DNA from 3 places in the Gilvimarinus sp. DA14 genome. Region 3 is predicted to be linked to each of the others. Evidence: predicted binding sites of a transcription regulator. Region 3 holds the regulator's gene; each other region holds the start of a gene.
The links. The regulator PhoB, encoded in region 3, activates phosphate uptake and scavenging genes when phosphate is short. The targets are predictions, from matches to a motif close to TGTCATAAANNTGTAACA.
Positions count from the first base shown of each region.

Region 1: gspC (type II secretion system protein GspC) is a predicted target of PhoB. The motif match lies at 4,514-4,531, and genes of this name have one in related genera.
Region 2: NHM04_RS06905 (PstS family phosphate ABC transporter substrate-binding protein) is a predicted target of PhoB. The motif match lies at 6,518-6,535, and genes of this name have one in related genera.

Region 1 covers NZ_CP100350.1:2,381,106-2,389,152, forward strand. The annotation lists gene NHM04_RS10425 (YebC/PmpR family DNA-binding transcriptional regulator) at 1-452, opposite strand, end outside; gene NHM04_RS10430 (CPBP family intramembrane glutamic endopeptidase) at 533-1,369, opposite strand; gene NHM04_RS10435 (GNAT family N-acetyltransferase) at 1,968-3,101, opposite strand; gene NHM04_RS10440 (polysaccharide lyase) at 3,643-4,386, opposite strand; gene gspC (type II secretion system protein GspC) at 4,715-5,758, shown strand; gene gspD (type II secretion system secretin GspD) at 5,771-7,795, shown strand; gene gspE (type II secretion system ATPase GspE) at 7,853-8,047, shown strand, end outside.
Region 2 covers NZ_CP100350.1:1,552,576-1,560,622, forward strand. The annotation lists gene phoU (phosphate signaling complex protein PhoU) at 1-368, opposite strand, end outside; gene pstB (phosphate ABC transporter ATP-binding protein PstB) at 416-1,180, opposite strand; gene pstA (phosphate ABC transporter permease PstA) at 1,359-3,026, opposite strand; gene NHM04_RS06900 (ABC transporter permease subunit) at 3,045-5,327, opposite strand; gene NHM04_RS06905 (PstS family phosphate ABC transporter substrate-binding protein) at 5,487-6,455, opposite strand; gene NHM04_RS06910 (Yip1 family protein) at 6,640-7,257, opposite strand; gene NHM04_RS06915 (ClpXP protease specificity-enhancing factor) at 7,410-7,805, opposite strand; gene NHM04_RS06920 (glutathione S-transferase N-terminal domain-containing protein) at 7,865-8,047, opposite strand, start outside.
Region 3 covers NZ_CP100350.1:2,276,841-2,284,887, forward strand. The annotation lists gene NHM04_RS09965 (chorismate lyase) at 1-485, shown strand, start outside; gene ubiA (4-hydroxybenzoate octaprenyltransferase) at 482-1,354, shown strand; gene phoB (phosphate regulon transcriptional regulator PhoB) at 1,536-2,231, shown strand; gene phoR (phosphate regulon sensor histidine kinase PhoR) at 2,276-3,598, shown strand; gene NHM04_RS09985 (cellulase family glycosylhydrolase) at 3,648-4,640, shown strand; gene NHM04_RS09990 (dihydrouridine synthase) at 4,705-4,983, shown strand; gene NHM04_RS09995 (hypothetical protein) at 5,004-5,432, shown strand; gene NHM04_RS10000 (DUF885 family protein) at 5,454-7,274, shown strand; gene NHM04_RS10005 (hypothetical protein) at 7,340-7,780, shown strand; gene NHM04_RS10010 (sensor domain-containing diguanylate cyclase) at 7,849-8,047, shown strand, end outside.

The sequences.
Region 1 (8,047 bases), 100 kb from region 3:
AGCGCTTCCAACACGGTTTCTTCATCACTGCCGTCAAAAACAAAAATGGCGCAGTGGTCAAACATGTGACTCACACTGCCTTCTACACCCAGCTTGCTTTTGGTCTTGTTAAAGCAAGTGCGCACATCGCCAATGGTACGGTTGGGGTTATCGGTTAAGCACTCCACAATCACCATGGCGTTGCCGGGGCCAAAACCCTCGTAGCGCGCGGGGCTGTAGTCTTCGCCGGCACCGCCCTGGGCTTTATCCAGGGCCTTTTCGATCACGTGGCTGGGCACCTGGTCTTTCTTGGCGCGGTCAATCAGGCTGCGCAGTGACAGGTTACCGGCCGGGTCGGTACCGCCCTGTTTGGCGCATACGTAGATTTCGCGGCCGTATTTGCTGTAAACCTTGGTTTTCGCGGCGGCGGTTTTCGCCATGGATTCTTTGCGGTTCTGAAAAGCTCTGCCCATTGTTCCGTCTCTTGCTGGAGCCACTGAAGGCGGCTCGGGTGTTCAAAATTTAGGGCTGGATTCTACCGTCAATTAGCTGTTCAGGGAATGGGCAACCACTGCTCCGGCAAACCGGACTTACGCCACAGCGCCGCCGAGTCCATGGCCAGCGCAATGGTAACGTGCACCATTACCCCGCCCCAGATAGAGCGCGACGCCAGTGCCAGTATCCCCAAAAACAAGCCGAACAGAATGGCCCCCGTCGCCTCCAGCCACAGTTTGGGAAAGTGAATCATCAAATAGGGAACACACATAATCCAAATGGCGTTGGCACCCAACGCCGGGCGCAGGGCGTTCAGCATAAAGCCGCGAAAGAAAAACTCTAAAAACACAAACTGACCGATGTACAGCGCCCACCAGCTGAGCAAATCCAACCAACTGCGCGACGCCTGACCGTAAAACGGGTAGTGATTGACAAAGTCATCGCCCAAGCTGACCAGGTAGACAAAAAACAGAATCGGCGTGGTCAGCAGCAGGTAGCCGCGCCAGTGCCGGGCGGTGTCGTTCCAGCGCCAGCCCATGTCGGCTACCCGCTCGCGTAAAATCCAGCGGATGACCAAGGCGGGGATAATCACATACCCCACTAAATGAATAAAACTCCACCAGGCGTAACCGGCCAGCTCTAAAAACCCGGCCTCGCGCAGAGCTACTATATAGGTATTTGGGTTACCACCCAGCTCACCCGTCCAGCGCAGCAACTCGAAAAAATTGCGTGAATATTTAACATAGTGAACTAGCAGCAGGCACACGCACACACAGGCCAGCACCGCCATTACCCGACGCAGCGAAGCTTCACGCGAGAGCGAATGGGAGGGAGGCTCGCGGTCGAGCTGATCCAACAGGGTGAGAATATTTTTGGGGTGCAGGGCGTTAATCACCGATGAGGAGGCCTCTATTAAAAAGTTGTTTAGGAGAATTATGATGAAGTTATCACTTCACTCTCAATATGCCCGTGTCGCCGGGCGGCGCGAGTTACTTTTTCGGCAAAAAGTAACGCCGCCGTTCCTGCGCATCCATGCGCCCACGGCATTAGTGATTCCCTTCACGTCAAAACCTCGCCCAGCAACTGGCCCCTCGGCAACTGCTCCTGCGTTGCTCTACTACACTACATCCATGTAGTTATGCGGGGTCCCCTCGCGTCCGGCCCGCGAGCACAGCTTGCGGTCGTTCGGTTACGTGCGAAGCAGCGCTTTGCAAACACTAGACCTCACCCAGCCATTTTAGCGGGCCGTATCGACAGGCCTTACCCCAGGGCACCCTCTCTTGCTACGCAATTCACCTTGTCCCTGGCCTGACGATACTTGCGCAAACGTCCTGTTTGCTTACCCCCTAAAATAGGCCTCCATTCGGCTCAGTCGTAAACAGGCGAAAACCCCAATCGATTCCAGACTTATGAGGCCTAACATTAAGTCGTTTCTGCGACCGATACATATCTGAGCTTCTTAACCGAGTCGATATCTAATTCGCACATCCATTTCAGGATTTATAAGGTAGATGCGCTTGGGCGTCTTTTTGATAGGCCGCTACCATAGCAGCTTCTTGCTCTAAAAAATCCGCGATCGCCTCGTCGAAGCGTTCATCGGCCAGCCAGTGATTGGAGTAGGTGAGCACCGGCTCGAACCCGCGCGCCAGCTTGTGTTCGCCCTGGGCTCCGCCGTCAAAGCGTTTCAATCCGTGAGCAATGGCGTAATCAATGCCCTGGTAATAACAGGTTTCAAAATGCAGAAAATCAAACTCTGCCAGCGAGCCCCAGTAGCGGCCGTACAAGGTTTGACTATCGCGCAGCAATAGCGAAGCGGCCACCGGCTGGCTCTCAAGGTAGGCGATAACCATCACGCACTGTTCACTCAAGCGCTGGCCCAATCGGCTAAAAAACTCTTCATTTAAATAGCCGGTGTGGCCGCTGCGCTTTAAATAGGTGCGCGCATACATCTGGTAAAAAAAGGCCCAGTCGCTATCGCTGATGTTCGCGCCCGAAAGCGTTTTAAAAGTAAAACCCTGCTCGCGCACCTTGCGTCTCTCTTTCAGCACGTTTTTGCGCTTGCGTGAACTAAAGGTGGCCACGAAATCGTCAAAGCTCTGGTAGTCGCGATTAAACCAGTGAAACTGACATGCAGTGCGCTGCCCCAAACCCTGCTCGCGCAGCTGCTCGCTAAGCTCAAGGCTTGGGAATAAACAGTGCCAGCCCGATAACTGGTGGCTTTCGCACTCGCGCTTTATGGCCTCCAACGCATAGGCTCGAACCTCTGGATCATCGCTGCCCAAAAAGCGGGGACCGTAGCAGGGGGTAAAAGGCACGGCGCTGATCAGCTTGGGATAATACTCCAGCCCATAGCGCTGGTAGGCATCCGCCCAGGCCCAGTCAAAAACATACTCGCCGTAGGAATGTGCCTTGATAAAAGACGGGATCAACAGCACCGGGGCATCGTTTTCTTCTACTAATAAATGGAAAGGCTGCCAGCCGGTATCGGCAGTGGTGGCCCCCGAGTGCTCCAGCGCCGCAAACCATTGGTGGCGATTAAATGGATTGTCACCAGCGACCAGAGAATTCCAGTCGGTATCAGAGCATTGGTCGATAGAGGTAAGAAAACGGTGGGTCATTTTGGCCATAGGGCTATGATACACCGTAACTAAGTTTCTGTTCTTGGTTGCCTGCACGTTCAATTATGAGTCTGAAGCCGTGGATTCACTTGGGGTTTTCGCCCGTTTACAACTGAGCCGAGCGGAGGCCTATTTTAGGGGGTGAGCAAACAGGATGTTTGCGCAAGTATCGCCAGGCCAGGGACAAGGTGAATTGCGTAGCAAGAGAGGGTGCCCTGGGGTAGGGCCTGTCGATACGGCCCGCTAAAATGGCTGGGTGAGGTCTAGTGTTTGCAAAGCGCTGCTTTGCACGTAACCGAACGACCGCAAGCTGTGCTCGCGGGCCGGACGCGAGGGGACCCCGCAGGGGCCAGTTGTTGGGCGAGGTTTTGACGTGAAGGGAATCACTAAGACCCAAAGCACTCGCTGCGCTCACGGGGCCAGCTTTGCCGTGGGCGCATGGATGCGCAGGAACGGCGGCGTTACTTTTTGCCGAAAAAAGTAACTCGCCACGCCCGGCGACGCGGGCAGATTAAAAGAGAAATGGCAATTTCTGCAGTACGCATCTGGTCTAACGGCCGATGCCGTCACACTTAACCCGCGTATCCGCATCGAAAGCAGCCAGCAGTTCAACGGCGTTGTCAGTCTGGCGGGCGTTGTCGATCAAGATAGTCTCGGTGGAATCCTCGCGGGCGCGCAGTATCCCGATTTGGGTGAACATAGCGTCCGTATCGTTCACTCGGGTCTGTAAATGTTGGGCGAAGACTTGCTCGCCGTCGTGCCAAAGGGTGACGTGGCCTTTTTGCGGGTCGCTGGAGAAATGGATGTGCATGGCGACATCGTGCCACACGCCGGCACTGGCGCCTTGGGGCGCGCTCCAGTGGGCGGTATCGGCGCTGGAGGTCTGAAAGCTGAGTGCCTCGCCGTGGATATTAAAACGTATTTGCTGCTGCCAGGAGTCGCTGGACTCCCAGTACCCCAGCTCGTGCTTGGCCTGGGACAGAGCCTCGGGTAGATAAAAGCTCCAGCCAAAGTAAACCTCGGCACCCTCGCGGGTATCACTGGGCTTAAAGGTCAGCTCGCTGCGGTTAAGGGCGGCATTGCCGTGCCAGAGAAATTCTTCGGCGCCGGTGAGGGTAATCAGTGCGGCGTGTTCGCCCTGGTACACACAGTCGCTTTGTACCTCGATCCCCTGCGGATTCAAGTGATAATGCCACTGACTTAAATCGCCGGTTTCAAAATCGCCGCGCCAGATGTCGTCGGCCTGAGCGCTCGCCGCCACTGCCAGTAGCCCCACTAACACCATTATTTTCATAAATTGACTCCCTAGCCCACCCAACACTCGACGATCCGACAACCGACTATAGAGGCGCAAAAAACAAATTGGTAGCGTTGTCATGATCACACAAGTGTAAAAAAGTGAGACAGTCTCGAACCTGCGATGCAAAAAAACTGTCACAATGCCAGCGTAGGCTGGCCGGCCTTTGCGCCATTTCGCTTTTACCAGGGGGTTGCAGTACAATCGGTCGGCTACACGTGGGCCCGGGAAATGGCCCCGATGATAGATGAACGATAAAAACAGCAAATCGCCCCAAGGCGATTGAAGAAGTACCCGCGCCAGCCGGGATAAACAAAGACCATTTATGCAGAATCTGACAATGCAAGAACCCGGCACCTCGGGCGCTGATCGCCTGAACGCAGTGGGCCGCCGCTTGGGCCAGGCTCTGTCTCGCGTTTCTACCCGCCGCTGGCAGCAACTGGCGTTGCTGCTGATTGTGCTGTGGCTGGCCCACAGTCTGGCGCAGTTGTTTTGGGCGCTGACCCCTAGCCCCGAGATTCCCCCCGCCAGCATTTCCCCCAATGCCCTCGAAACCGGCAACTCGCAATCCGGCGCGCGCCCCGTGGATGTCAGCGAATTAAAAGAACTCACTATATTCGGCGCCGGTAGCGGCGAGGTTGAAGAACTTCCGGTAGAGCAGGCGCAACCGCTGGAGCCGCAAATTGAAGACCAGGCGGTGGATACCAAGCTATCGCTGGTGCTGCAGGGCGTGATTAATTCCAGCGATAGCAAATCCGCCCGCGCCATTATTGCCGACTCCAAGAGCCAGGCCATTTACGGCCCGGGCGACGAGTTGGAAAACATGAACAATGTAAAGGTCGCCAAGGTACTCGATTTACGGGTCATTCTGGACAACAAAGGCCAGTACGAGTCCCTCTGGTTGTACAAAGACGACCCCAATGCACCGCGCATTGCCAGGCGTCAGGCGCCCCCACCGGCCGATACCCCAAGTCGCAGCTGGGACGGCGACCCACAAGAATTGAGTGAAGGCCGCGATGCCGAAGACCCCGCCCAGGGTCCCATGGAACAAGACACACCCGCGGCGGAGGACGACGCCAGCCAGGCCATTGAAGCGGCGCGTAAAAATCTGTCCGACGTGGTCGCCTTTAACATTCACCGGGAGAACGGCCAGATCAAAGGCTACAAGGTTCGCCCCGGTCGCAACTCGGCGGCCTTTGATGCCGTCGGTCTGCAAAACGGCGATGTCGTTACTGCCGTAAACGGTACGCCTTTGGACAACCCGGGGCGCATCATGGAAATTTATCGCAATTTAGGTCAAGCCACATCCGCCAGCCTCGAAATCGAGCGCAATGGTGAATCCGTGACCGTTGACGTAGAGCTGGAGTAAGTGAGGTTTTTTGTGAGAGCGTGTTACCAACGAATCCGAGCCACCTTTTTGGTGATTGCCCTTGCCCTGCCGGTAATGGTTGCCGCCGCCGAGCAAACCTGGACCGTCAATTTTAAAGACTCGGATATTCAAGAAGTTATTAAATTTATCGCCGAAGCCACCGGTAAAACCATTGTTATCGACCCCAAGGTGCGCGGTCAGGTAAAAGTGATTTCGGAAAAACCGGTCAACAGCAAGGAGCTATACGGCCTGTTCCTCTCTATTTTGGATGTGCACGGTTTTACCGCGGTGGAAAACGGCGAGGTGGTGCGTATTGTCCCCAACCGCGACGCCCGCTCACTGCCCATACCCAGTGCCGACAGCGGCCCGGACGATAACGACGCCTACATGACTCAGGTGATCCAGCTGGAAAACATCAGCGCCGCCAAACTGCTGCCGGTGCTGCGCCCGCTGGTACCCCAGCACGGTCATATTTCGGCCTACGACCCCAGCAATGCCATTATCGTTACCGACACCCGCGCCAACATTAACCGTTTGCTGGATGTGGTAAAGCAAATCGATAAGGCGGCGGTGATCAGCACCGAACTTGTTGAGCTGCGCTACGCCCAGGCCGACGCCATTGTGAAGGTGATTCAGCAGCTGGAAAAACCCGACGCCCAGCGCGGCAACGGCAATGCGCCAGTTACTGTAGTTGCCGACACCCGCATTAACGGCGTATTAATCAATGGCGATGACATGCAGCGCGAGCGCATCAAAATGCTGATTCGCCGCCTGGACCGGCCGCAGATCACCAACTCCAACGTGCGCGTGGTTTACCTCAAATACGCCAAGGCCGACCAGGTGGCCGAGGTGCTTAACGGTGTACTGCAAAATATGCAGAAGTTGGAGCAGGCCGAAGGCGGCAACAGCAACACCGGCTCGCGCAATCAGATTAAAGCGAGCGTACAGGCCGACGAAGACACCAATGCCATTTTAATTACCGCCGACGGCGATACCCTGCAATCGCTGATGGTACTGGTGGAAAGCCTGGATATCCGCCGCGCCCAGGTGTTGGTGGAGGCCATTATTGTCGAGCTGTCCAGCTCTGATGCCGCCGAGCTGGGTATTGAGTGGATGTACCGCGATGACAACGCCGGCTTTGGCAGCTCTGCCAACGACGCCGCCAACGACATGGGTGTGATTGGCTCAATCGGCGCCAGCGGCTTCGGCGACGACGACACAGCCCTGGTTAACCTTGCCCAAGGGCTTGCGGGTATTCCAGGGCAGGTGTTCGGTATTGGTCATCTGGGCCAGTCCACCGATATGCTGGCGGTACTGAAACTGTTAAAGGCCAATGGCGCGACCAACATTCTGTCGACACCAAGCCTGTTAACCACAGACAACCACGAAGCGGAAATCTCCGTGGGTAAAAATGTGCCTTTTGTTACCGGCTCTTACACCAGCACCGGCAGCGGCAGCAGCAACCCCACCAACCCGTTTAACACCGTAGAGCGTAAAGACGTGGGTATTCTGCTGACCGTAACCCCCCATGTGAACGACGGCGATACCGTGGTGATGGATATTGCGCAGGAGATTTCCAGCGTGGATGAAACCGCCGCGCAGAGTAACGGCATTGTCACCAATCAGCGCAAGATCAACACCCAGGTGATGGCAGCCTCGGGCGAGATTATCGTTCTCGGCGGCCTGATTCAGGACGATGTCAGCACCTTTGAGCGCAAGGTGCCGTTGCTGGGCGACATTCCGATTCTTGGCAACCTGTTCAAAAGCCAGAGCAAAAACACGGCAAAAACCAACCTGATGGTGTTTATCCGCGCCAGCGTGGTGCCGGACGATGAAATGCTGATTGGCGCCACTTCGGAAAAATACCGTCATATTCGCGAGCGATTGATCGATCAACGCAATAACACCAATCTGATCACCAGCCCGGACGACATTCCCATGTTGCCCGAATGGGAAGAGCAGCTGCGCCGGGTGCAAAGCCGCTACGAATACGGCGAAGAGGCCGTGGAAGAAACCCCAGCCGAGGCCGGAGAGTAAGCGGTGAACAGCGAAATCTCTGAACCGGCTAAGCTGCCCGAGGAATTTGAAGAAGCCCTGGGCACCGAGGAAGAAGAACATCTGGCGGCCAGCGCCGGCGAAAGCCCGCGCCTGCCGTTTAGCTATGCCTCGGATCACGGCGTAATGCTCGACCCCGAACGCCCCAACACCGTGCTGCATAAACCTGGGCTGCGCCTTGAAGTGCTGTCCGAATTGTCGCGCTACTTTGATGGCGAAATGACCCTGGAGGAG
Region 2 (8,047 bases), 720 kb from region 3:
GGGGCCGCTCCATCGCGACTTAAGGCAATAGCCTGACGCGCAATCTTACTCGCCTCATCGCCGATGCGCTCAAGGTCTGTAATCGCTTTGGTCACCGCAATCACCAGACGAAGATCCCCCGCTGCGGGCTGGCGTTTTGCGAGGATACGCACGCACTCTTCATCGATGGAAACTTCCATTGAGTTAACCTTGCGATCGCCGTGCACTACTTGCTCGGCCTTCTCCAGGTCCACCTCAATCATCGCGGTAATAGCATCATTCACCTGGCGCTCTGCCATACCGCCCATTTCTGCCAGGTGCGTTTTAATATCATCCAGCTCGATATTAAACTGCTGGGAGATATGGTGAGTGTGACTGGTAATATCCATAGCCAATTATCTTCTGTGTAAAGTAAATGTAAGCGATTGCGCGCGACTTAACCGTAGCGACCGGTAATATAATCTTCGGTTTGTTTTTCTGTTGGATTGGTAAACAGGGTATCTGTGTCGCCGAATTCAATCAGATCCCCCATATACATAAACGCCGTGTAATCCGATACCCGCGCCGCCTGCTGCATATTGTGCGTAACAATCACAATGGTGTACTTGTCTTTGAGCTCGTAAATCAACTCTTCGATTTTCAGCGTTGAGATTGGGTCCAGCGCCGATGCCGGTTCATCCAACAAAATAACTTCTGGCTCAATGGCAATAGCACGGGCAATCACCAAGCGCTGTTGCTGACCGCCGGACAAGCCAAAAGCGTTGTCGTGTAGACGGTCTTTTACCTCGTCCCACAAAGCGGCACCGCGCAGTGAATTCTCTACCACTGTGTCGAGGGTACGCTTGGACTTAACTCCCTGCAGACGCAAACCATAGGCGACATTTTCGTAAATCGATTTGGGAAAGGGGTTGGGCTTTTGGAACACCATTCCCACTTGGCGGCGCAGCTCGGCAACATCTACACCCGGGGCGTAGATGTCGTCCTTATCCAGCAAGATTTTGCCCTCGATACGGCAGGAATCCACCAGATCATTCATGCGGTTAAAACAGCGCAACAAGGTAGATTTACCACAACCCGAGGGGCCGATAAACGCCGTCACTTTCTTTTCGGGGATATCCAGACTGATATTATTCAGCGCCCGCTTTTCGCCATAGTAAAGGTTCAGATCCGAGACCTGCAGCTTAATAGTTTCGTTTTCCATAGACATAGGTTCAGTTTGTTCATTGGGGCGCTGCACCGCAGGCTTGCTAGCCAGCGGCGACTCTACAGCGGCGCGGTAGTTGGCAGCTTCCCTCGCCTGCTCGGCGGCCGTACTTTTATCGTTAGCAATGCTCTGCTCATTGGCATCATTGGTTTCTAACATGTTTCAACTCCCGTTATCAATCAGACGCACTGCGGTATTTTTCACGCAGACTATTGCGAATTCGAATGGCGGTCAGGTTCAGCACAATAATCAACAGCACTAACGTCAACGCAGTGGCGTACACCAGCGGGCGCGCCGCCTCTACGTTGGGGCTCTGAAAGCCCACATCGTAAATGTGGAAACCCAGGTGCATGATTTTTTGATCCAGATGCAAGTACGGGTAGTTGCCATCCACCGGCAGCGAAGGCGCCAGCTTAACCACACCCACCAGCATCAAAGGTGCTACTTCACCAGCGGCGCGGGCAATTGCCAGAATCAATCCCGTCATCATGGCAGGCGTTGCCAGAGGCACCACCACTTTCCATAGAGTTTCGGCCTTAGTCGCCCCCAGCGCCAAAGAGCCCTGACGGATGGTGGTAGGAATACGCGATAAGCCTTCTTCGGTGGAGACAATGACCACCGGCAGTGTCAGCAACGCCAGTGTTAAAGAGGCCCAAAACAAACCCGGTGTACCAAATGTGGGCGCGGGAAGAGATTCGGGATAAAACAGCTCATCAATGCTGCCGCCCAAAAAGTAGACAAAAAAGCCCAGGCCAAAAACACCGTAAACGATAGAGGGCACACCAGCCAGGTTATAAACCGAGATCCGAATCAGGCGCAGCACCGGCCCCTGCTTAGCGTACTCACGCAAATAAATAGCAGCCAGTACACCAAAAGGTGTGACGATAATCGACATCACCAGAACCATGGTTACCGTGCCAAAAATAGCGGGGAAAATACCGCCTTCAGTATTAGCCTCACGCGGCTCGTCGGTCAAGAACTCCCAAAAACGCTCCATATACTGACCGAGTTTGGCAATAACTCCCAGAGAGTTCGGAGTGGTAACCCGGACGATGTTTTGCAGCGGAATGTTGACCCGGGTTCCCGAAGCCACTTCGGCCACCAGGGTATCGCGCCCCAGCTGTCGATACAGCTCGTCGCGCTCTGCTTTTACCTGCACATACTGAGCATCCAGCTCGGCCTTGCGCGCGGCAAATTCCGCCTCTGCTTCGGCCATAGTTGCTGAATCGACCCCTTCCAGCTCCAATCTGCGACGCTCCAAACGCATCCGCTCCAGGGCGTGATTGATACGGCCGATGTCGACTTTCTCGATATGGTTGATTTCATCGTGCAGCTCTACGCTGCGCTCGACCCGCTCGTCCAGTGCCTGCCAGAAATCCTCCTCGGTCGCGCTGAGTAGCTGCTCTCCATTCTCCTGCAGTGCGACCGGGAAGCCGTAAAAACTGCCCCACTCACGGCGCTCAATAACCATGGCATTTTCCGGATAGGTCCACTCACCCATACCGGTCTCCATATACCAGTTAAAGTCGCGGCCGCTGACATCGCGATTACCCTGTTTCACCAAGTAGCGGGTAACCAGTTCGACATCCTCAGGTACGGTGTAGCCACCATCGCGGGCGACCGCTGAGGGAATGGTTTCCGCACGGACCTTCTCGCCCAGAATCACATGCTCGGTACCGCTTTTATCAATGATTGTGGTTTGCAGAACATCGGCGGGCCAGAAATGGCCAAACCCGCGAATCGCAATCAGGCCTATCAGGCCCACCACCATCACTACACACAACGCCACGGCACCGCCGTTCAGCCAGATCCAGGGGGCGCCACTTTTAAACCAATCTTTCATTTGTGTCGTCTCCCGGTATTAAAGGTTGCTGTAGCGTTTACGCAGACGCTGACGAATAATTTCCGCGCAGGTATTGACGATAAAAGTGAGCGTCAACAGCACGATTGCCGCGAGGAAGAGAACCCGGAAGTGGGTACTATCGACCGCCGTTTCCGGCAGTTCTACCGCGATATTGGCCGACAGGGTGCGCATACCTTCAAAGATGTTGAAATTCACCACAGGGCTGTTACCCGTCGCCATCAATACAATCATGGTTTCACCCACAGCGCGGCCAAAACCCATCATTACCGCAGAGAAGATGCCCGGGCTGGCGGTCGGCAATACAACCCCGACCACGGTTTGCCAGCGTGTTGCCCCCAAAGCCAGAGAACCCTGAGTCAGGTGGCGAGGCACGTTAAAGATGGCATCTTCGGCGATGGAGAAAATGGTCGGAATCACCGCAAAGCCCATGGCGATCCCCACGACCAAAGCATTGCGCTGGTCGTAGTCAATGCCGTTGTCGGTAAACCACTGACGCATGCTGCCAGAGAAAAACCACACCTCGACAAACGGGCTGAGTACCACACAGAGCCAGCCGGTCAGAAGAATAGGCAGAATCAAAATAGCCGCTTCCCAACCCTCAGGCACGCGAGTACGCACACCTTGAGGTAATCTGGACCAACTGTAGCCAACTACCAACATCATCAGTGGCATAAAGATAAGTACACTGAAAACTGCTGGCAGATGATTTTCTAAAAACGGCGCCAGCCATAACCCGGCCAGAAAACCCAGAATAACCGTAGGCAAGGCTTCCATAATTTCAATGGTGGGCTTTACCAAACCACGCATCTTGGGCGTCATAAAATAAGCGGTGTAAAGCGCACCCATAATGCCCAGCGGAATGGCAAACAACATGGCAAAAAACGCGGCTTTAAGAGTACCCAGCGACAGGGGTACGAGGCTCATTTTCGACTCGAACTCATCCCCGCCGGACGACGCTTGCCACACGTATTCAGGGCCGCTACGCCCCTCATACCAGACTTTTTGCCACAGAGAACTGAAAGAGATCTCCGGGTGCTCATTCCACACATCCATCACCTGGACCTTGCCGGAATCGTCCAACAGCAGCATCTTGCGATTGATTGGCGATATCGCGATCTGCTCAATGCCGTTGTCGGCGACCTTTTCCACCATCAGGGTGCGAGCTGCGGTGCCATGGTACACACCGATATTACCGGCGCTGTCGCCCACCCAGAAGCCGCGTCTGGCGTATTCGGGGGTAATTGTGGTCACGCTAGCCGGCAGTGATTCAAAGTCACGCACCGGTTGTACGTGATAAATATTCTCGGGGTCACGCACCAAAAGCCACTGGCTCACACTGCCGCTGTCGGTGCCAATAACCAAAGAGCCGGTACCGACTAAGAATCGCATAGCCGTAACCTGGCCGCGCTCGGTTGCGACCGATTCGGTCAATGTGGATTCGCCGCGGTCGGCGATATCATATAAGTGCAACTTTCCCTGGTTATCAGCCACCACCAGGTGGCTCGCGGTTTTATCCACTTCCAGCAATACTGGTCTGGCACCACTGGGCAGAGCGGGGATAGCCTCGACACCACCGGTGGTGGTAATTTCGCCGGTCATCAGATTTTCGCGCGCAGAATAACGGCCCAACAGCAAGCGGCCATCGGCGGTCGCCGCCGCCATCACATAACCGCGCTGAGTTGCCTGCACCGCCACCTGTGTCAGCTCGCGCCCCTGCTCGTCAAATTGCAGAGGAGCCTCACCCAGCGGGAAACCCAACTGAGGAGAAATCTTGCGCTGATCATTCGGATAGCTTAAGCGGTAGCTCAGCTGCGCCAATGTCAACTGACCATTGCTGTAACCATACGCCAGCAGCGCTTCTCCCGGCGTACTTTGCCCCAGCGCTGTGTACTGTGCGCCTGCTGGCGTCGCCACTGCATAATCCGATAAGGGCTCGCCTGAATCGGCGCGGAAAAAGCTGACGCCATCGGCGGTAACCTTGGCCCCTAGCTCCTCGTAGCGCTCTAAAATTAAATGTTCAACATTGGTGTTGGCGCCTGTGGCACTAACCGGATAGGACTCTTGAAGCTCAACATCGGCGTCTTTTAGTAAAGGCACCACTTCGGAAAAGAGATAGAAAAAAATCAGCCCCAGCGCGCCCACTACGGCGAGACCGGCGCTAGCCACGCCCCAGCGCGAAAAACGGTCTTTAAGTCGGCGAATATTACGCAACCTGGCCCGTTCACGGGCATTGGGCATTAGGCTCTCGCCCGCCTGAGGTGCGGCAGTCGTGTCACTCATTGCCTGAAAATCCTGGTGAAGAGAGTAGATGTTTCGTGTTATCCGCCACCACAAGCATTAAGCGATTATTATATGAGGCGATACTAACAACGAACTGTGACATTTTTTACGGCAGCCCCGCGAGCGGTTATCCCGCTCGCAGGGCTGCAACCTGCATTGTTACAGACCCAGCTCTTTGGTTACCCGCTCGGCAACCTTGGCTGGCAAGGGGATATAGCCATCGCGCACGACCACTTCCTGTCCCTGCTTGGAGATCACCATTTTCAGGAATTCAGCCTGCATGGGGTCCAGTGGGCGATTGGGGTGCTTGTTAATGTAAACATAGAGAAAGCGCGCCATCGGATAGCTGCCGTCGGCCGCGTGCTCGGCATCGGCCGGCGCATAGGGCTGACCCTCTTCGGCTGCCAATGGCAGAGCGCGCACGCTGGAGGTGACATAGCCGATACCTGAGTAGCCAATACCGTTAATTGACTCACTCACACCCTGCACTACCGAAGCAGAACCGGGCTGCTCGTTGATGCTGGCTTTGTAATCGCCGCCACACAGGGCTACGTCTTTGAAAAAGCCGTAAGTACCAGAGACCGCATTGCGGCTGTAAATGGTGAAGTCGCGGTTAGCCCAGGCACCTGTCAAACCCACCTGACCCCAGCGGGTAATATCTTCGCCATAACCACAGCGACGGGTGGCGGAAAAAATTGCGTCAACTTCGGCCATGGTTAACCCTTCGATCGGGTTATCTTTATTGACATACACAGCAACCACGTCAATTGCCACCGGCACAGCGGTGGGTTTATAGCCGTAGTGTGCTTCAAAGGCCTGAATTTCCGAAGCTTTCATCTCACGGCTCATGGGGCCGAAGTTAGCCGTGCCTTCCGTCAGTGCCGGTGGCGCGGTAGAAGAGCCAGCCCCTTGGATCTGAATATTTACGTTGGGATAAAACTTGGCGAATTCCTCTGCCCAGAGTGTCATCAGATTGTTAAGGGTATCGGAGCCGATACTGTTGACGTTTCCAGATACCCCGGAGGTGGCGGTGTATTCAGGAAGGTTGGGGTCTACATCGGCGAAAACCGCCGAACACATTAGTGACCCAGCTAAGGTCAAACCGCGAAAAATCTTACTGGCTTTCATCGTGCGCTCCTATTGGATAATTTCGCTAAAAACTTAAACTCCGGCGCACTCTATCGAGCCTATATGACAATTATGTGACAAGCTGTAAAGAAAGTGTCATAAAAAATACACAATTGAAAAATCCCGCTACCAAAACAACAAAAGGCGGCCAATGCCGCCTTATATAGCTTATTAAATCACCGTTTTAGCTGACGTACACAGGCCCCATTCCCGAGCCCCACACGATAACGGTGGCGACCATAACAACTACGGCCAACACAAGCCCCACGGTAATCACCGAGCTTGCGTACACAAAGCCTCGCTCCTTGGGAATATTCATCAAAATGGGGATACCCTCGTAAATCAGGTAAATGGAATAGCAGGCGGCCAGAATAAACACCCCGGCAACCAGCCAAAGCTCGGGGAATAAGAGTACAAAACCTGCCAGCATCATCGGCGTTGCCGAGTACACAGCCAACGCCGTACCTTCATAATGACGCTGCGGCGCCTCATCGGTCACACCGAAGCTGTGACTCATCCAGTTTATATATTCACCCAGGATATAAACCGCCGCCAATTGCGCCAGATATGCAAACGCACAGAGGATCAGCGCACTGTCCGGGGTCAACTTTACGATGCCACCGCTACCAATGCTCCAGCCCTGCTGAGTTACGCCAAAGTATGCACAAATAACTGGAATCAGCGCCAGCAGCGGTACGTGTGTCCAGTAGACCTTAAAAAAGCTTTGATCTTCGTTGCGAATGCGCTGCCATTCGCGGTCCGGGTTGGTAAAAATTCCAAAAGTATGCTGGAACATAGCCATGTTACTTCTCCTACAGCTGGTTTTTATTATTCAGTGGGTCTGTAGGATCAACGATAACAATAGGCGCAGGAGGGCAACAAATAAGATATTGCTATATTAGGACTGACCAATAAACATACAAAGAAATATGGACAGTAACGGGCGTTACCCCGTTACTTAACCACTCGCAAACTGGGTCGTTTATCCTCATCACCTTCTGGCTTGGGGGGCTCAGGTGGCGTTGGCGGCTCGGGTTCGGCATCGAATACCATACCCTGGCCATTTTCCCGGGCATAGATTCCCAGAACGGCGTAAGAGGGAATAAACAAATCTCGCGGCACGCCACCAAACCGGGCACTAAAGGCAATGTGCTCTTGAGACAGATCCAGCCCAACCACTGAGGTAGGCGAAATATTCAGCACGATCTGACCATCTTTATTGACATGCTCTTGGGGGACTTCCACCCCGGTTGCCCGTGCATTTACCAAGATATAGGGCGTGCAGGCGTTATCCACAATCCACTCGTACAGGGCACGGATCATATAGGGGCGGCTTGAACTCATCGGCATACAGCGAGCGCTCCTGAATTATAAATAAACGAAAACGGGGCTCAGGCCCCGTCATAGAATCAAGCTTGAGGACGCATTTCCGTCTCGGGCTCAGTCAAACTCTGCTGGAATGACTCTCGCGAGAACAAGCGCTCCATATACTGTTTGAGCGGTAGGCTCTGCCGGGTGTTAGGCAGCTCAATTCCCAACGCATTCAAACGCCACAAAATCGGCCCCAAGCAGCAATCCACAATGGTGAACTC
Region 3 (8,047 bases):
CCTGGCTACTCGATAGCGGCTCATTGACCGCCAAGCTGCGCCGCCTGAGCGTGGGCCAGCTAAGTGTCGAGATACTGCGCCAAAGCTGGGGTCGCCCTCGTCTGAGCGAAGCGCGGGCACTGGGCTGCAAACCCAACCAGGCCTGTTTAATCCGCGAAGTGGTGCTGCAGGGGCCAGGACAAATGCCCTGGGTTTATGCGCGCAGTTTGTTTCCGGCCCCAAGCCTTACCGGCGCATTGCGGCATTTGCGCCAGCTGGACAACCGTCCCCTGGGTGGGTACCTTTTCAGCCACCCGAACCTGGGGCGCTCCCCCATCAGCATCGCCGCCATTCCGCCTTATACCGGCGTACCCGACCAATTACAGAAACAGCAATTGCTCTGGGGAAGACGCTCGATTTTTGGGCTTTACGGCCGGCACATTTTAGTGAGCGAAGTATTTTTGCCCGGGTTTGTCACCCGGGTGTCAGGAGACCAAAGGCCATGAAAACCGCAAGCCTAAACCGGCTCAAGCTCTACGCGCAATTGACCCGCCTCAACCGCCCCATTGGCTGGCTGCTGGTGTTGTGGCCCACCCTCTGGGGGCTGTGGCTTGCATCCGACGGATTGCCGAGATTGGATTTGTTTGTCATCTACACCCTGGGCGCCATTGTCATGCGCTCGGCCGGCTGTGTGATTAACGACTATGCCGACCGCGATTTTGATGGCCATGTAAAGCGCACCCAAGACCGCCCCCTGGCCACCGGGCGCGTAACCGTGTCCGAGGCCTGGGCCGTCTTTGCCGCTCTGGTCTGCGTAGCGTTTATTTTGGTGCTGCTAACCAACACCCTTACCCTGTGGCTGGCCTTTGGCGGCTTGGCGCTGGCCTGTTGCTACCCATTTATGAAGCGCTATACCCACTTACCCCAAGTAGTGCTGGGGGCGGCTTTTGCCTGGGGTATCCCCATGGCATTTGCCAGTGTGCGCGATTCTGTGCCCGCCGAGACATGGCTAATATATTTTACGGTGCTAATCTGGACCGTGGTATACGACACCTTCTACGCCATGGTCGATAGAGACGACGACTTGCAAGTGGGTATTAAATCCACCGCGGTGCTGTTTGGTGATCAGGACCGTGTCATCACCGCCACCTTGCAGGTGCTGGTGATTTTTGGCCTGCTACTAATGAAGCCTCGCTTTGAGCTAAACAATTTTTACTACCTGGGCGTAGCCGCCGCGGCAGCGCTGTTTATCTACCAGCAAAAACTCATTCGCTATCGCCAACGCGGCCCCTGCTTTAAGGCATTTTTAAATAACAACTGGGTGGGCCTCGCGGTATTTATTGGTATCGTTTTGGGTACGCTGGATATCCGCTAAAGCACACAGTATGTAAAAATGAACGCCGAACTGTCATAAATATGCAACAATTAATACATTAAATACGCTTGCACGGAGGAGCCCCGGCGGGAAAACAACCGCTCACCGCCGCGAATTACCAGGTAAGGTTCTTCCCTCTTAGAATTTCCGCTCCACCAAAGTTGGATCACAGGCAGGCAATATGACAAGTCGCACCATCCTAATCGTTGACGACGAATCCGCCATTCGCGATATGTTGCGTATCGCACTGGAAATGGCCGAGTACCGGTGTTTGGAAGCGTCGAATGCGCAGGATGCACACGGTTTGATCATCGATGAAAAACCAGATTTAATTTTGCTCGACTGGATGATGCCGGGCACCAGTGGCATTGAGTTGGCGCGGCGCTTAAAGCGCGATGAAGTCACCGCCAATATCCCTATTATTATGCTCACCGCCAAGGGCGAAGAGGACAATAAAATTCAGGGGCTGGAAGTGGGCGCTGACGATTACATCACCAAGCCCTTCTCGCCGCGCGAACTGGTAGCACGCTTGAAAGCAGTGCTGCGCCGCGCCGATCCGCAGTCCTCTAGCCAGCCGATTAAAGTGCAGGGCTTGTGCCTGGACCCAGCCAGCCACCGCGTTACCATCAACGATCGCGAAGTGGATATGGGCCCCACCGAGTTTCGCCTGCTCCAGTTTTTCCTCACCCACCAGGAGCGCGCCTATACCCGCAGCCAATTGCTGGATCATGTATGGGGCGGCAATGTCTATGTGGAAGAGCGCACCGTTGATGTTCACATTCGCCGCCTGCGCAAAGCCCTCACCGTCGACCAGCACGAAAACTTAGTGCAAACTGTGCGCGGCACCGGCTATCGCTTTTCTACTAAAGCGGGTTAAGCTAGCCCCATCTTCGCTTTAGCCCGGTACCGCCGGGCTCCGATTTGCAAATAGGTTCCGCTTTGCTACAGGGATTTCACGCCGAACTCAAACGCCTGGCCGTAGTATTGGCCATCGCTTTTGTCATCGGCCTTCTGCTCGATCAACTTGCCTGGACACTGGTCGCCTGTACCTTCTGGTATATCGGCTGGAACCTGTGGCAGATGCTGCGCTTGAATATTTGGCTACAGGGCAAGCGCAAGGCACAGCCGCCCGAATCCACCGGCTTGTGGGGTGATGTGTTTGATGCCATCTACCATTTGCAACGCCGCCAAAAACGCGAGAAGAAAAATCTGCAGGCGGTTATCAACCGGGTTCAGGAAACTACTTCGGCGCTAAAGGACGGCGTTATTCTATTGGACTGGCGCGGCTACCTCGACTGGTGGAACCCTGCAGCGCAACGCTTATTGGGGTTTTACAATTCCGATCAGGGGCAATCGGTCATTAATTTTATTCGCCACCCGCGTTTTGTGGATTACTTTGAAGCAGGCGACTATGCCGAGCCTTTGGATATACCCTCGCCGCGCTTTCCCGACAAACGCCTGCAGTTTCAAATTACCCGCTTTGGTAAAAACGAACGGCTGATCGTGGTGCGCGATATCACCCAAATTTACCACTTGGAGCAAATGCGCAAGGACTTTGTGGCCAATGTCTCCCACGAGCTGCGCACCCCTCTGACGGTGATTAGTGGCTATTTGGAAACCCTGGCCGACAATAACAGTATTCCCACCTGGGACAAGCCTTTGGAGCAAATGCAACAGCAATCCAAACGCATGTCGCTGTTGATTAACGATTTGATCATGCTGTCAAAGTTGGAAACTGCGGATACCGGCTTTAACCAAAAGAGCATGCCGCTGGAGCCTTTGCTACAAACGGTAAAATCCGAAGCCTGGGTGCTGGCGAGCGAAAAGCAGCAACAGCTGAGCCTGCACTGCGACGAGCCCATCAGCATTATTGGCAACGAGAAGGAGCTGCACAGCGCTTTCTCTAACCTAGTCATTAACGCAGTAAAATACACCCCCGAGAAGGGCAAAATTGCCATGCGCCTGTGGCGCAGCGGGCCCAGTGTGTACTTTTCGGTGACGGATAACGGCACCGGCTTCGAAACCAAACACATTCCCCACCTCACCGAGCGGTTTTATCGCGTCGATGCCAGTCGCAACAGCAAAACTGGCGGCACTGGTTTGGGCCTGGCGATTGTAAAGCACGTACTGCTGCGCCACGACGCCGAATTACAAATTAACAGCGAGGTCGGCAAAGGCAGTGTTTTTACTTGCGTCTTCCCCGCCAACGATGGCCGCACCGGCTTGCGTCCGGCGGACAAGTAGCCCCGCAGAGGTTACACTAGGGACTCAATAGCTTAATTTGAGTGCTCTGATGCTGACACGTTTGCTTCCACTTTCCGCCCTGTTGTTTTGTCTGCTCACCGGCCAAACGCTGGCCGCCAGTGACAAACCCGGCTTTTACGTTAAAGGGCGCCACCTTTACGACGCCTGCGATGCTCGTATCGTGCTTATGGGGCCCAACCGCATGGTGTACTGGATGGACCGCACCGGGCTTTCCAGCTTCAGCGAGATCGCCAAAACCGACTCCAACACAGTGCGCATTGTCTGGACCACCGAAGGCAAACCCGCCGAGCTGGACACAGTGCTAAAAAATGCGCGCCGCTTCGAGCTGGTGCCCATTATTGAGCTGCACGATGCCACCGGCGACTGGAGCAAGCTCAAGCTTCTGGTGGATTACTGGACCCGACCGGATATCGCCGCCGTGATCGCCAAGCATCAGGCCTACACCATCGTTAATATAGGCAACGAGGTGGGCGATAAAGTCGCGCTCGAGGATTACATTGCCGGCTACAGCAAAGCCATCAAACGCCTGCGCGAGGCCGGCTACCAAACGCCGCTGATGATCGACGCACCCGGCTGGGGCAAAGATATAGACACCCTGCAAGCGGCCGGCCCCAAACTGATTGAGGTCGATCCCAAGCACAATATTTTGCTGTCGGTACACATGTGGTGGCCCGCCATGTGGGGCTATGATGAAGCCCGCGTGCGCGCCGAAATTATTGAATCCGTAGAGGCCGACCTGCCGCTAGTGATAGGCGAGTTTGGCGATCGCTGGGACGACTCCGAAGGCGGCGCCATTCCCTATCGCGCTATTATTAAAACCGCTCTGGAGTACGATATCAGCTTCTTACCCTGGTCTTGGGGGCCGGGCAATAACCCTCAAAAGCATCTGGACATGACCGACGACGGCTCAGCCGAGGGTTTGACCGGCTGGGGCCGCGAGGTAATGCTGGACGAGGACTACGCCATCGCCAAAAATGCGGTAAAGCCGGATTGGGAATGCCTCTTGAACGGTGAACGGTGAACGGTGAACGGTGAACGTTAAAAAGCTGTCTTAAGCCGGACCGACGAACAACACGAGTGACTCTATGACACTTCCAGAAAACGAATTAAAACCTAACAAGCGCCACAATGTGCTGCGCCGCAGCTACGACAAGGTAAAGCGTAAGTATGCAGGCAAAATTCGCCACAAGGCTATCGAACGGGCCAAAACCCGCATCTACCTGCACGGACGCAAACCCGAGGACTATGAACCCGATATTCTCGAGTCCATTGTCAAAGAAGAAGAGGATAAAATTATTAGCGAGTACAAGTCCCGCGGTATTGTGGCGCTGGTAGCCGCCTTGGGCATCAGCCTGTTTCCCTAACCTAAGACAGCCGCGCACTCATGTTCCGATTTTTTGCCAAATCAGCCATAGCCACACTTATCTGGAAGCGTTACCACCGGGTGATTGTCGCCACTCTTTCGTTGTTGCTGGGCTACTTTCTGATCTCCATGATCCACGGCGACTATGTTGACTACGCCCAGGGCGCGCAGGACACCAAACTCTTGTGGCTGTCCTACATTGCTAAATGGTTTGGCTTAATAGCCATTACCGCACTGTATTATTTTTATTTGAAATTTGTGCTCACACCCAAACCGACAACCCCAACAAGCGAACCCGCTAGAGATTCGGCCAGTAAAACTAGCACCAACCGCCAGACTGACACTACTACCTCTGAGAGTGATCCCTTTGCCAGCATTCGCGAAAAAGAAACGTTAAAAAGCCGCGCCGACATTGCGCTGGATTCTCACCGTCACAACAAACGCAAGTAAACCAACAAGAAAAATTTATTTATGCGCAGCTTTTCCACTATAGCTTTTGGTATTTTCCTGTATTTTTTTACTCTTAACGCTCTCGCGGTCACCGCTGCCGAGTCCGAAAATGCCAAAGCCGAGTATTTATTTGAGCAATTCTTTGCTGAGCAAGTGTCCCTCAGCCCTATGTATCAGGCACAGCTGGGCCGCAAAACCCATTACGGCGAATGGGACGATATCAGCCCCGCCGCCGATGAGTTGGCTCGGCGCCTGACGGCCGATCAACTAAGGCGCCTCCAGCAGCTGGATGCCTCTTTGTTAAACCCCGCCAATCAGTTAAATCTGACTTTATTGCAACGCGACCTACAGCAGCAGTTGGACCACTATCAATGGCGCGACTACAACTACCCGGTCAATCAAATGTTTGGCCTGCATGCAGGCGTAGTATCGTTTTTAATTAACACCCATCGCATCGACACCATAAGCGACGCCCGAGCGTATATCAGTCGCTTAGAAGGCATAGAACCGTTATTCGCGCAGCTCATTAGCAATTTGATGCGCCGCGCCGAAAACGGCATTATCGCACCCGAGTTTGTCTACCCGTACGTGATTTCCGATAGCGAAAATATCCTGCACGGCAAACCCTTTAGCGACAACGGAGAAAGCCCGCTATGGCGTGACTTCACCGGCAAACTGGAAACGCTGAAGCTACCGCAAGAGGAAAAGAGCCAGCTGCTTGAAGATGCACGCAATGCCCTTTTAAGTCGTGTGCAACCGGCATACAACAGACTTATTCAAGCACTACAGCAATTGCACAGCCAGGCCGACCAGCGCAGCGGTGCGTGGAAATTTCCTCAGGGGCAGGATTTTTATAACGATAAACTCAAAGCGGTAACCACGACTGCCCTTACCGCACCACAAATACACCAATTGGGTTTGCAAGAGGTAGCGCGGATACAAACCGATATGCGCAAACTGCTGCGCGAATTAGATTACGACGGCAGCTTGGCAGCGTTTTTTAGCGAGCTGAAAAGCGACAATAGGTTTTACTACCCGGACTCGCAGTCCGGCAGAGATCAATACCTTGCCGACACCCGGGCAATCATTCACAGCATTCAAAGCAAGCTGCCCGAGCTTTTCGGCCATATTCCTCAAGCTGAGCTGAAAGTTAAAGCCGTTGAAGCGTTCCGTGAGAAATCAGCCGGCAAGGCTTTTTATCAATCGCCGGCTGAAGACGGCTCGCGCCCGGGCATTTACTACGTAAATCTGCACGATCTTGCCGCTATGCCCAAATATCAAATGGAGGCGCTGGCTTACCATGAAGCCTTGCCCGGCCATCACATGCAAATTGCCATCGCGCAGGAGCTGGACCAATTGCCCGAGTTTCGCCGCCACAGCCATTACACGGCATATGTTGAAGGCTGGGGCCTGTACGCCGAACGGGTACCCAAAGAGCTCGGCTTTTACTCTGACCCTTACTCGGATTTCGGTCGTTTGAGCTTTGAGCTGTGGCGCTCTATTCGCCTGGTAGTGGATACGGGCATTCACCACTATCGCTGGAGCCGCGAACAAGCCATCGACTATTTTCTCAAGAACTCACCTATGACCCGCGCCGACGCCACGCGTGAAGTTGAGCGCTATATCGTTATGCCCGGCCAGGCTACCGCCTACAAGGTTGGCATGGAAAAAATACTCTCTCTGCGCGCCCGGGCGCAGCAGGCGCTGGGTAATCGCTTTGAACTTAAACAGTTCCACGATGTCGTTTTGGGCGGTGGCGCCCTGCCTTTAGATGTTTTACGCCAGCGGGTTGAACAGTGGGTCCGCTCTGTCAACGACGCCGCTAACTCGCCCCGCAACTGATACAGAAGCGCACAGCAATGTTAAAATGGGCAAAATTTATATTCTCTAGGTACACTCAGAAACTTATGCATTTATTTTCCAAGCTTGTCATCATCAGCGGCCTGCTGGCCATCGGATCCTCTGCCAGTGCGGGGCCACGTCAAATGGGGACCGACTTTCGCACCATGCAATCCAACTACTCCATGCTGGATTTTATTAGCCAAAAGTGTCCCGACTATGTATTGCCGGAAGTCATAGGCAAGCCCACGGTAGAAAAAGAAATGCAGACTAAAATCGGCATTCAATCTTATATCCAGTTTATGATTGCGATAAACAAATCGGATTTGAAAAAAAACGCACAAGACACGATTGACACACTCTTCAACAATATTGAAGGCTGTGAAGACCCCAAACTAGACCAGGCCGTGGAGCGCATAGCCTCGGTGCACGCCCAAGCTTACGAGCGCTTTCACGCCGAGCAGGCTCTGGTAAAACCCAACGCCGTACCAGTACCAATGCGCCGCTGAGATATCCCCGTCACCAACCGCTGGTCTAGGCTATAACTTAACCAGGTAACCACCGAAGCAGACCAGTTATGCCAGACCAGACCAACAATCTGCTGCTCGATGTACTGAGCAGTTTGCCGGACCCGGTCTTTATCATCACCGAGTCCGGTCGCTATGTCGCTATTATTGGCGGGCACGACCGCCAGTTTTATCACGACGGCTCCCACTTAGTGAACTTTACTCTGCACGACGTTCTTTCCCCCGAAAAAGCCAATTGGTTTTTACAGC